2 linked regions of the Actinoallomurus bryophytorum genome follow. The protein of the gene in region 1 binds, or shares a complex with, the protein of each later gene. Links are inferred from orthologs where the notes say so. Each region holds a gene or a part of one and is shown on either strand. Other genes may lie near its edges.

Region 1 (5,501 bases):
CGCGCCCGCACAGGCCGGCGGTCTGCGGCGGGACGACTCCCCCGGCACTCAGCAGCTGACGTCACGGCAGCGGGAGCAGCTGCGGGCGGCCGGCATGCCGAACCCGCTGACCGCCGTCTACCACCAGGCGGCCGAGGGCAGCACGACCGTGCTGTTCATCGGGTCCTCTGGGCACATCGACGCACCGGCCGCGCGGCTGAGGGAGTTTCTCAGCGGGCTCGCGGAGAGTACGGGATCGACCGGCCGCGTGCCGGCCGGATACCCGGCCGGTCGCCTCAAGGGCACGGTCATGTGCCTGGACCGGCTGAGCACCGGTCAGGCGACGCTCGCGACCTGCGGATGGGCGGACGAGGCCACGCTCGGTGTCATCACCACTGATGGGGGCGACGCCGCGCAAACGGCAGGACTGCTCCTGTCGATGCGCGACGACATGGAGAAGAAGGCCTGATCAGGCCGACTTCTCGCGCGGCTCCCGCTTGGTGCGCTCCCGGGGTACGAGTGTCGGGTTGACGTGCTCGAGGACCGCCTCGCGAGTGATCACCACACGGGCGACGTCGGCGCGGCTCGGCACCTCGTACATCACCGAGAGCAGGACTTCTTCCATGATGGCGCGCAGCCCGCGGGCACCGGTGCCCCGCAGGATCGCCTGGTCCGCGATCGCCTCGAGGGCGTCCTCGGTGAACTCCAGGTCGACTCCGTCGAGCTCGAACAGCCGGTGGTACTGCTTCACCAGAGCGTTGCGCGGCTCGGTGAGGATGCTGATCAGCGCCTCACGGTCGAGGTTGTGCACGCTCGTGATGACCGGCAGCCGTCCGACGAACTCCGGGATCATGCCGAACTTCAGGAGGTCCTCCGGCATGACATCGGCGAACCGGTCGGCGATGTCGCCCTCGTCGTCCTTGGTGCGCAGGACCGCGTTGAAGCCGATGCCCTGCTTGCCGACGCGTTGCTCGACGATCTTTTCCAGACCGGCGAACGCCCCACCGCAGATGAACAGCACGTTGGTGGTGTCGATCTGGATGAACTCCTGGTGGGGATGCTTGCGGCCGCCCTGCGGCGGAACGCTCGCGGTCGTGCCCTCCAGGATCTTCAGCAGCGCCTGCTGAACGCCCTCACCGGACACATCACGCGTGATCGACGGGTTTTCGCTCTTGCGGGCGACCTTGTCGACCTCGTCGATGTAGATGATGCCGGTCTCGGCCTTCTTGACGTCATAGTCAGCGGCCTGGATCAGCTTCAGCAGGATGTTCTCGACGTCCTCGCCGACATAGCCGGCCTCGGTGAGGGCGGTCGCGTCGGCGATCGCGAACGGGACGTTGAGCAATTTGGCGAGCGTCTGCGCGAGGAGCGTCTTGCCGGAGCCGGTGGGGCCGAGCAGCAGGATGTTGGACTTGGCGAGCTCGACGCCCTCGTCCCTGCCGCCGTTGCCGCCGCCACTGCCCGACTGGATCCGCTTGTAGTGGTTGTAGACCGCCACGGACAGGGCCTTTTTGGCCTTGTCCTGCCCGATCACGTACGAGTCGAGAAACTCATAGATCTCGCGCGGTTTTGGCAGGTTGTCCCACTTGAGGTCGGATGACTCGGAGAGCTCTTCTTCGATGATCTCGTTGCAGAGATCAATGCACTCGTCGCAGATATACACGCCCGGACCCGCGATGAGCTTCTTGACCTGCTTCTGGCTCTTTCCACAGAACGAGCACTTGAGCAAGTCACCACCGTCGCCGATGCGTGCCACCCTGTCTCCTTTTCGTGGGGCCGCTCACCCGCGAGGAGCGGGGCGAGGGAGCGAGCTGAGGCTCTCGACGTTGTCTCGACGTTACCGCCTGGCGGGCGGTGAGTGAGCCCTCCGGTGTAGTCAATCTGACGGACACCCGAGGGTCACCCAAGGGCCGCTTATGACGACACTACCTCGGAAGCGCGCTTCTTGCGGCTCTCGATGATGTCGTCGATGAGACCGTAAGTCTTCGCCTCCTCCGCCGTCAGGAATCTGTCTCTCTCGATGTCCCGGCGGACCTTCTCAACATCCTGGCCGCTGTGCCGCGACAGGATCGTTTCCATCTCCGCGCGGATACGGAGGATCTCGTTCGCCTGGATCTCGATGTCGCTGGCCTGACCATAGCCGCCTTCGGTGGCCGGCTGGTGGATCAAGATCCGCGAGTGCGGCAGAGCCGCGCGCTTGCCGGCCGTGCCGGCCGACAGGATGACCGCCGCGGCCGAGGCCGCCTGGCCGATGCAGACCGTCTGGATGTCGCAGCGCACGAACTGCATCGTGTCGTAGATCGCCGTCATGGCGGTGTAGGAGCCGCCGGGCGAGTTGATGTAGATGCTGATGTCACGCTCGGGGTCGATCGACTCCAGCGTGAAGAGCTGGGCCATCACGTCGTTGGCGGACGCGTCGTCGATCTGCACCCCGAGGAAGATGATCCGCTCCTCGAAGAGCTTGTTGTACGGGTTCATCTCCTTGACCCCGTACGTGGTGCGCTCGACGAACGACGGAATGATGTAGCGGCTCTCCACGGGCTGGACGCCGGCCGTGATCTGGTGACTCATTGGGTTCAGTCCCCTCGCGTCAAAGGTCATGACACCGCGCCCTCGGAGGCGACCTGAGTGGCGTTGTGCACGACGTGATCGATGAAGCCGTAGTCCTTGGCTTCGTCGGCCGTGAACCAGCGGTCACGGTCGGAGTCGGCCTGGACCTGCTCGATCGTCTGACCGGTGTGGAAGGAGATGCGCTCGGCGAGCGTCTGCTTCACGTACAGCATCTGCTCGGCAAGGATCTTGATGTCGGAAGCCGTGCCGCCGATGCCGCCGGACGGCTGGTGCATCATGATGCGCGCGTGCGGCAGGGCGTAGCGCTTGCCCGCCGTGCCGGCGCAGAGCAGGAACTGCCCCATCGAGGCGGCCAGGCCCATGCCCACCGTGGCGACGTCGTTGGGGACGTACTGCATCATGTCGTAGATCGCCATACCGGCGGTCACAGAGCCGCCGGGCGAGTTGACGTAAAGGTAGATGTCCCGCCGGGAGTCCTCGGCCGCGAGCAGCAGCAGCTCAGAACAGATGCGGTTGGAAATGTCGTCATCGACCTGCTGCCCGAGGAAGACGATCCGCTCACGCAGCAGGCGCTGGTAGAGCTGGTCGCCCAACGGCAGTAGGGGCGCCTCGGCCGTACGCGCCTGAATGGGCGCCGGCGGGTCGAAGGTCGGAGGCGTGGTCACTGGGTCACCTGCTCCGGAGTCGTGGTTCGTGGTCGGTTGCTTGCGACATTAACGCGCTGCGGCGAGGGCTTTGGCCGCCAGGGTCGCATGTTCGCTGTGGGCGTGGAAGCTCGCCCGGACGCTCACGATCTCCGGAGACGCGAACGGGCCGGCGCGTCACGCGCCGGCCCGCCAGGTCTTCGCTCGGATCAGGCGTCGGCCTTGTCCTCTTCGGCCTCGGGCGTCTCCGCGGCCTCCGAGTCCCCGCCGTCTTCGTCCCCGCCGGCCTCGTGCCGCAGCATGGCCGCGATGTCGACGTCAGTGCCCTTGTCGTCAGTGGCCTTGACGTGCTCCACGACGAGGTTGAGAGCCTTGGAACGCAGAACCTCGGACACGATCGCCGGGATCTGGTTGTTCTCGGTCAGGTGCTGGGCCAGAACGTCCGGCTGCACGCCCATCTGCATGGCGTTGCGCACGACGTACTCGGTCAGCTCCTCGTTCTCGACCGTCAGCTCCTCCTGAAGGGCGAGCTGGTCGAGGATGAAGCCGCCCTTGACCGCGTCACGCGCACCCTCCGCGATCTCCTTGTCGTACTCCTCGGCGGACTTCTTCTCCTCCTCGAGGTACTTGTCGCGGCTCATGCCGTACATCTGGAGCTGCTGGTCGAGCTGCTCGTTACGGCGCTGGACCTCGCTGTCGATCACGCTGTCGGGCAGCGGGATGTCGAGCTTTTCCATCAGCGCCTCGAGCGCCTTGTCGCGCGCCTGGCCGAGCTGCTGGTGGAGCTTCTGGTCCTCGAGGCGCTTGCGGATGTCGGCCCGCAGCTCCTCGATCGTGTCGAACTCGCTGCCGAGCTGGGCGAACTCGTCGTCGAGCTCGGGCAGCTCCTTGATCTTCACGCTGTGCACCGTGACGGTGACCTCGGCGTCCTGACCCTCGTGGTCGCCGCCGACCAGCGTCGTCGTGAAGGTCTTGGAGTCGCCGGCGTTCATGCCGACGATCTGGTCGTCGAGACCCTCGACCGACGAACGGCTGCCGACCTCGTAGGAGTAGCCGCTGGTGCGGGCGTCATCGACGTCCTCACCGTCGACCGTCGCGGCCAGGTCGATCGAGGCGAAGTCGCCCTCCTCGGCCGGACGGTCGGCGTTGGTCAGCGTCGCGAACCGCTCGCGGAGGTTGGAAAGGGTCTCCTCGATCTCCTCGTCGGTCACCTCGACCGAGTCGACGGTGATCTCGAGGCCGTCGTACTCGGGCACCTCGAACTTCGGCCGGATGTCGACCTCGGCGGTGAAGGCGAACTGCTCGTTGTCCTCGAGCTCGGTGATCTCGACATCGGGCTGGCCGAGCGCGAACAGCTCGGTCTCCTCGACGGCGCGGCCGTAGAGGCCGGGGAGCGCGTCGTTGACCGCCTCCTGCAGGACCGTGCCGCGGCCGACGTACTGGTCGATCAGGCGGGCAGGCACCTTGCCGGGGCGGAATCCCTTCAGGCGCACCTGCTGCGAGAGCTCCTTGTACGCCTTGTCGAGGTTGGGCTTCAGCTCGTCGAAAGGAACCTCGACGGTGAGCTTGACCCGAGTCGGGCTCAGCTCCTCCACATCGGTCTTCACTTGGGCGGTCTCCTTGATCCGGCCGCGGCACGGATTTCACGTTGGATGTCGTGGGCGGCTGCGTTTTTCAGCCGGGACGCGGGCACGTCAAAGTGCGTCACCGCGCCTTCGCGCGCCAAGTCTATGGTGTTCCGGCGCGCCCGCGGACAGTTGGGGCGGCAATGCGGCACCAAGTATTGCGAAAGCGCACCCCGCCGGAGACCCCCGGGCCGGTCCGGCGTCCATGACGGCTTGGATTTTCCAGCCCCATTTGGACCTAGTTCGCGGCGTTCGCCCCTGGGCCGTACGTGGTGAGCTTCCGCCGGACACGCTCGATCTCCTCCGGCGGCAGCAGCCGCGGCTCGCCTCCGGCGCTCGCCCGCAGGTACACCTCGCAGATCCACTCCAGGTGGACCGCCTGGGAGTAGGCACCGGCGAGGGTGGCGGCGTACGTGACCGCGCCGTGGTTGCCGAGCAGGCACGCGGTACGGCCCTGGAGCGCCGCGATCATCTCGGCCGCCAGCTCTTCGGTGCCGTACGTCGCGTACGGGGCCACGCGCACCGGCCCGCCGAACATCGCGATCAGGTAGTGGATCGGCGGGACCTCGGCCACCAGGGTGGACAGCACGGTGGCGGACGTCGAGTGGGTGTGCACGATCGCGCGGGCGTCCGTACGGGCGTAGACGGCCAGGTGCATGGGGAGTTCGGTGGTCGGCCGGAG
Region 2 (4,089 bases), 1.6 Mb from region 1 along the record:
CGGACAGCAGCAGGGGTACGGCCAGCAGGCCGCGCCCTACGGTCAGCAGCAGCCCTACGGCCAGGAGCAAGCGGGCCAGGCCGGCTATCCCGGCTACGGGCAGTCGGCGGCCCCGGCCACCGGCGGCGAGTCGAAGCAGAAGCTCTGGATCGCCCTCGGCGGCGGCGTGGTCGTCCTGATCATCCTGTTCATCATCCTGTTCGTGGCCCTCTGAGAGGGCGGCGCGTCTCTGCTTCCAACCGGGAGCGAACTACGACACAATGCCGACGGAACAAACCGTCGGCATTGTGTCGTTGTAGAGGAAGACTCGCCACGCCACGCCGATGTGGTAGAGCCTTGTTTTGACCCATGCGCGGGTGTTGGGTAGTCTCTCCCTTCGTGCCCGCGGTTCGCGGGTTCAACGTGCGTGCACACCGATCTCGGTGCCTTACCGTCGTGAAGTCGACGCGGTGACCGGCCTGAAGTCAGCGTGCGGCGCGGATTCGACTCCCTGAGTTCACCTGGCCTTTCTCGGCTGAGTGCAGGAGGGCGTGCGCGACACGCCCGACCACGGGGGTCGGAGACAGAAGCAAAACGGCAGGTCATGGCCGCAGGATGGTCGTGACCGGCTGGCCGCGCGAGAGCGCGGCAGACCCCAGCAATGACTCAACGGCTTGGTACGAGGAAGACGGAGACGCGGTGCCCACGATCCAGCAGCTGGTCCGCAAGGGCCGCCAGGACAAGGTGACCAAGAACAAGACGCCGGCGCTCAAGGGAAGCCCGCAGCGCCGCGGCGTCTGCACGCGCGTCTACACGACGACGCCTAAGAAGCCGAACTCCGCGCTGCGCAAGGTCGCCCGTGTCCGCCTGACGAGCGGGATAGAGGTCACGGCCTACATCCCGGGCGTTGGACACAACCTGCAGGAGCACTCGATCGTGCTCGTGCGTGGCGGCCGTGTGAAGGACCTTCCGGGTGTTCGGTACAAGATCATCCGGGGGTCACTGGACACCCAGGGTGTCCGGAACCGGAAGCAGGCCCGGAGCCGCTACGGCGCGAAGAAGGAGAAGAGCTGAGATGCCTCGCAAGGGCCCCGCAGGTAAGCGCCAGCTGATCGCTGACCCGGTGTACAACTCGCCGTTGGTCACTTCGCTGGTCAACAAGGTCCTGCTCGACGGCAAGCGGTCGATCGCTCAGAGCATCGTGTACGACGCCCTCGAGGGGTGCCGTGACAAGAGTGGCAACGACCCCGTCGTGACGCTCAAGCGCGCACTCGACAACGTCAAGCCGACCCTTGAGGTCCGCAGCCGGCGAGTCGGTGGCGCCACCTACCAGGTGCCCGTCGAGGTTCGCCCGGCGCGCAGCACCACCCTCGCGCTCCGCTGGCTCGTGCTCTACGCGCGGCAGCGGCGTGAGAAGACCATGACCGAGCGGCTGATGAATGAGCTGCTCGACGCGAGCAACGGCCTCGGCGCGAGTGTGAAGAAGCGCGAGGACACGCACAAGATGGCGGAGTCCAACAAGGCCTTCGCTCATTACCGCTGGTAACCCCAGCACCAAGACGTACGAGACTAGACGAGGGCGCGAGCAGTGGCTACTCAGACCGGCGTAGACCTGGCCAAGGTCCGGAATATCGGGATCATGGCCCATATCGACGCGGGCAAGACCACCACAACCGAGCGGATCCTGTACTACACCGGTGTCAACTACAAGATCGGTGAAGTCCATGAGGGCGCAGCCACCATGGACTGGATGGAACAGGAGCAGGAGCGCGGCATCACGATCACGTCTGCCGCGACGACCGTCCACTGGGCGGTCGACGACGTCGACCACACGATCAACATCATCGACACGCCCGGGCACGTTGACTTCACCGTCGAGGTGGAGCGCAACCTGCGCGTGCTGGACGGTGCCGTGGCGGTCTTCGACGGCGTCGCCGGGGTCGAGCCGCAGTCCGAGACGGTGTGGCGTCAGGCCGACCGTTACAACGTGCCGCGGATGTGCTTCGTCAACAAGCTCGACCGCGTCGGCGCGGAGTTCCACCGCTGCGTCGACATGATCGTCGATCGCCTGCACGCCACTCCGCTGGTGCTGCAGATCCCGATCGGTGCCGAGGCCGACTTCAAGGGCGTTATCGACCTGGTCCGCATGAAGGCCCTGGTGTGGAGCGCCGAGGCGGCCAAGGGCGAGATGTACGACGTTCTCGACATTCCTGACACGCACGCCGATGCCGCCCGCGAGTGGCACGACAAGCTGGTCGAGACGCTCGCCGAGGCCGACGACGAGATCATGGAGCTGTACCTCGAGGGCAACGAGCCCACGGTGGAGCAGCTGGTCCCGGCCATTCGCCGGGCCACGATCGCCGGCAACCTCACCCCGGTCACCTGTGGCACCGCGTTCAAGAACAAGGGCGTGCAGCCGCTGCTCGACGCGATCGTCAACTACCTCCCCTCGCCGCTCGACGTCGAGTCCATCAAGGGCCACGACTACCGCGACGAAGAGAAGGTCATCGAGCGCAGGCCGAGCGAGGAAGAGCCGTTCGCGGCTCTCGCTTTCAAGATCATGAGCGACCCGCACCTCGGCAAGCTCACCTTCATCCGCGTCTACTCGGGCTTGCTGGAGACCGGCACCACGGTCCTGAACAGCGTGAAGGACCGCAGGGAGCGCATCGGCAAGATCTACCGGATGCACGCGAACAAGCGCGAGGAGATCGAGCGCGTGGGCGCGGGCGACATCGTCGCGGTGATGGGGCTCAAGCAGACCACCACCGGCGAGACGCTCTCCGACATGAAGAGCCCGGTGATCCTGGAGTCGATGAACTTCCCGGCTCCGGTCATCAACGTCGCCATCGAGCCCAAGACCAAGGTCGACCAGCAGAAGCTGGGCACCGCGATCCAGCGGCTCGCCGAGGAGGACCCGTCCTTCCAGGTGCGGACCGACGAGGAGACCGGCCAGACCATCATCTCCGGCATGGGCGAGCTGCACCTCGAGGTGCTGGTCGACCGCATGAAGCGGGAGTTCAAGGTCGAGGCCAACGTCGGCCGGCCGCAGGTCGCCTACCGCGAGACCATCCGCCGCAAGGTGGAGAAGGTCGAGTACACCCACAAGAAGCAGACGGGTGGCTCGGGCCAGTTCGGCCGCGTCATCATCGACCTGGAGCCGCTCGGCGGCGGCAGTGACGGCTACGAGTTCGAGAACAAGGTCACCGGTGGCCGCATCCCGCGGGAGTACATCCCGTCGGTCGACGCGGGTTGCCAGGAGGCGGCCGAGTTCGGCGTGCTCGCCGGATACCCGCTGGTCGGAGTCAAGGTCACTCTGCAGGACGGCGCCTACCATGACGTCGACTCCTCGGAGCTGGCCTTCAAGATCGCCGGTTCCATGGCGTTCAAGGAGGCGGCTCGCAGAGCCGACCCCGCGCTGCTGGAGCCGATGATGGCCGTCGAGGTCACCACTCCTGAGGACTACATGGGTGACGTCATCGGCGACCTGAACGGCCGTCGTGGCCAGATTCAGGAAATGGGCGAGCGTCACGGAGTCAAGGTCATCAAGTCCACCGTGCCACTGTCCGAGATGTTCGGATACGTCGGTGACCTGCGGAGCAAGACTCAGGGACGCGCCGTTTTCACGATGCAGTTCGACTCCTACGCCGAGGTCCCAGGGAACGTCGCGCAGGAGATCATCGCCAAGGCGCGCGGCGAATAACGCCCGAGCCGAGTGACTCAACCAGCCACATTCACGAAATACGTACGTCGCAGGGCGTCAAGAGAGATTCAAGGAGACACCAGTGGCCAAGGCCAAGTTCGAGCGGACGAAGCCGCACGTAAACATCGGCACCATTGGGCACATCGACCACGGGAAGACCACCCTTACCGCGGCGATTACCAAGGTGCTCCACGACAAGCACCCTGACCTGAACCCCTTCACGCCCTTCGATGAGATCGACAAGGCACCGGAGGAGCGCGAGCGGGGTATCACGATCTCGATCGCTCACGTCGAGTACCAGACCGAGAAGCGTCACTACGCCCACGTCGACTGCCCGGGTCACGCCGACTACATCAAGAACATGATCACCGGCGCTGCCCAGATGGACGGTGCGATCCTGGTCGTGGCGG

Evidence for each region. The genes of interacting proteins can lie anywhere in the genome.
Region 2: the proteins of tig (region 1) and rpsG are in contact, whole or in part, in a crystal structure (PDB 3GTY), measured with the Thermotoga maritima proteins. The link is inferred for Actinoallomurus bryophytorum from one-to-one orthologs. Residues at the interface, in WP_004081061.1 of Thermotoga maritima: Glu122, Val124, Val129, Leu130, Tyr133, Glu188, Gly259, Ile262, Tyr263, Glu266, Ser270, Glu273, Gln274, Glu277, Arg308, Gln311, Ile312, Ser315, Tyr316, Glu325, Arg329, Arg336, Leu363, Phe366, Trp367, Arg373, Leu377, Arg381, Leu384, Glu387; in WP_004081843.1 of Thermotoga maritima: Lys34, Lys52, Lys55, Glu59, Arg62, Gln63, Glu66, Asn67, Lys69, Val71, Arg95, Ala109, Lys110, Lys111, Gly112, Arg113, Pro114, Glu117, Glu121, Ile124, Ala125, Tyr127, Asn128, Asn129, Thr130, Gly131, Lys135, Asp139, Arg142, Met143.

The regions. Positions count from the first base shown.
Region 1 is NZ_VFOZ01000001.1:5,458,287-5,463,787, reverse strand. What follows is about bases 2,603-5,501. They hold tig (trigger factor), read right to left. Parts: upstream 4,802-5,501; coding sequence 3,404-4,801; downstream 2,603-3,403. Other genes in these bases: FB559_RS25630 (class II aldolase/adducin family protein), read right to left, coding at 5,058-5,501; FB559_RS25640 (ATP-dependent Clp protease proteolytic subunit), read right to left, coding at 2,603-3,215. In the rest of the region: FB559_RS25655 (transcriptional regulator), read left to right, coding at 1-448; ATP-dependent Clp protease ATP-binding subunit ClpX, read right to left, coding at 449-1,735; FB559_RS25645 (ATP-dependent Clp protease proteolytic subunit), read right to left, coding at 1,894-2,550; more of FB559_RS25640, read right to left, coding at 2,577-2,602. UniProt on the Bacillus subtilis protein: Involved in protein export. Acts as a chaperone by maintaining the newly synthesized protein in an open conformation. Functions as a peptidyl-prolyl cis-trans isomerase.
Region 2 is NZ_VFOZ01000001.1:3,848,781-3,852,869, forward strand. Bases 1-2,789 are described here. They hold rpsG (30S ribosomal protein S7), read left to right. Parts: upstream 1-1,054; coding sequence 1,055-1,525; downstream 1,526-2,789. Other genes in these bases: FB559_RS43950 (hypothetical protein), read left to right, coding at 1-214; rpsL (30S ribosomal protein S12), read left to right, coding at 679-1,053; fusA (elongation factor G), read left to right, coding at 1,619-2,789. Outside these bases: more of fusA, read left to right, coding at 2,790-3,679; tuf (elongation factor Tu), read left to right, coding at 3,762-4,089.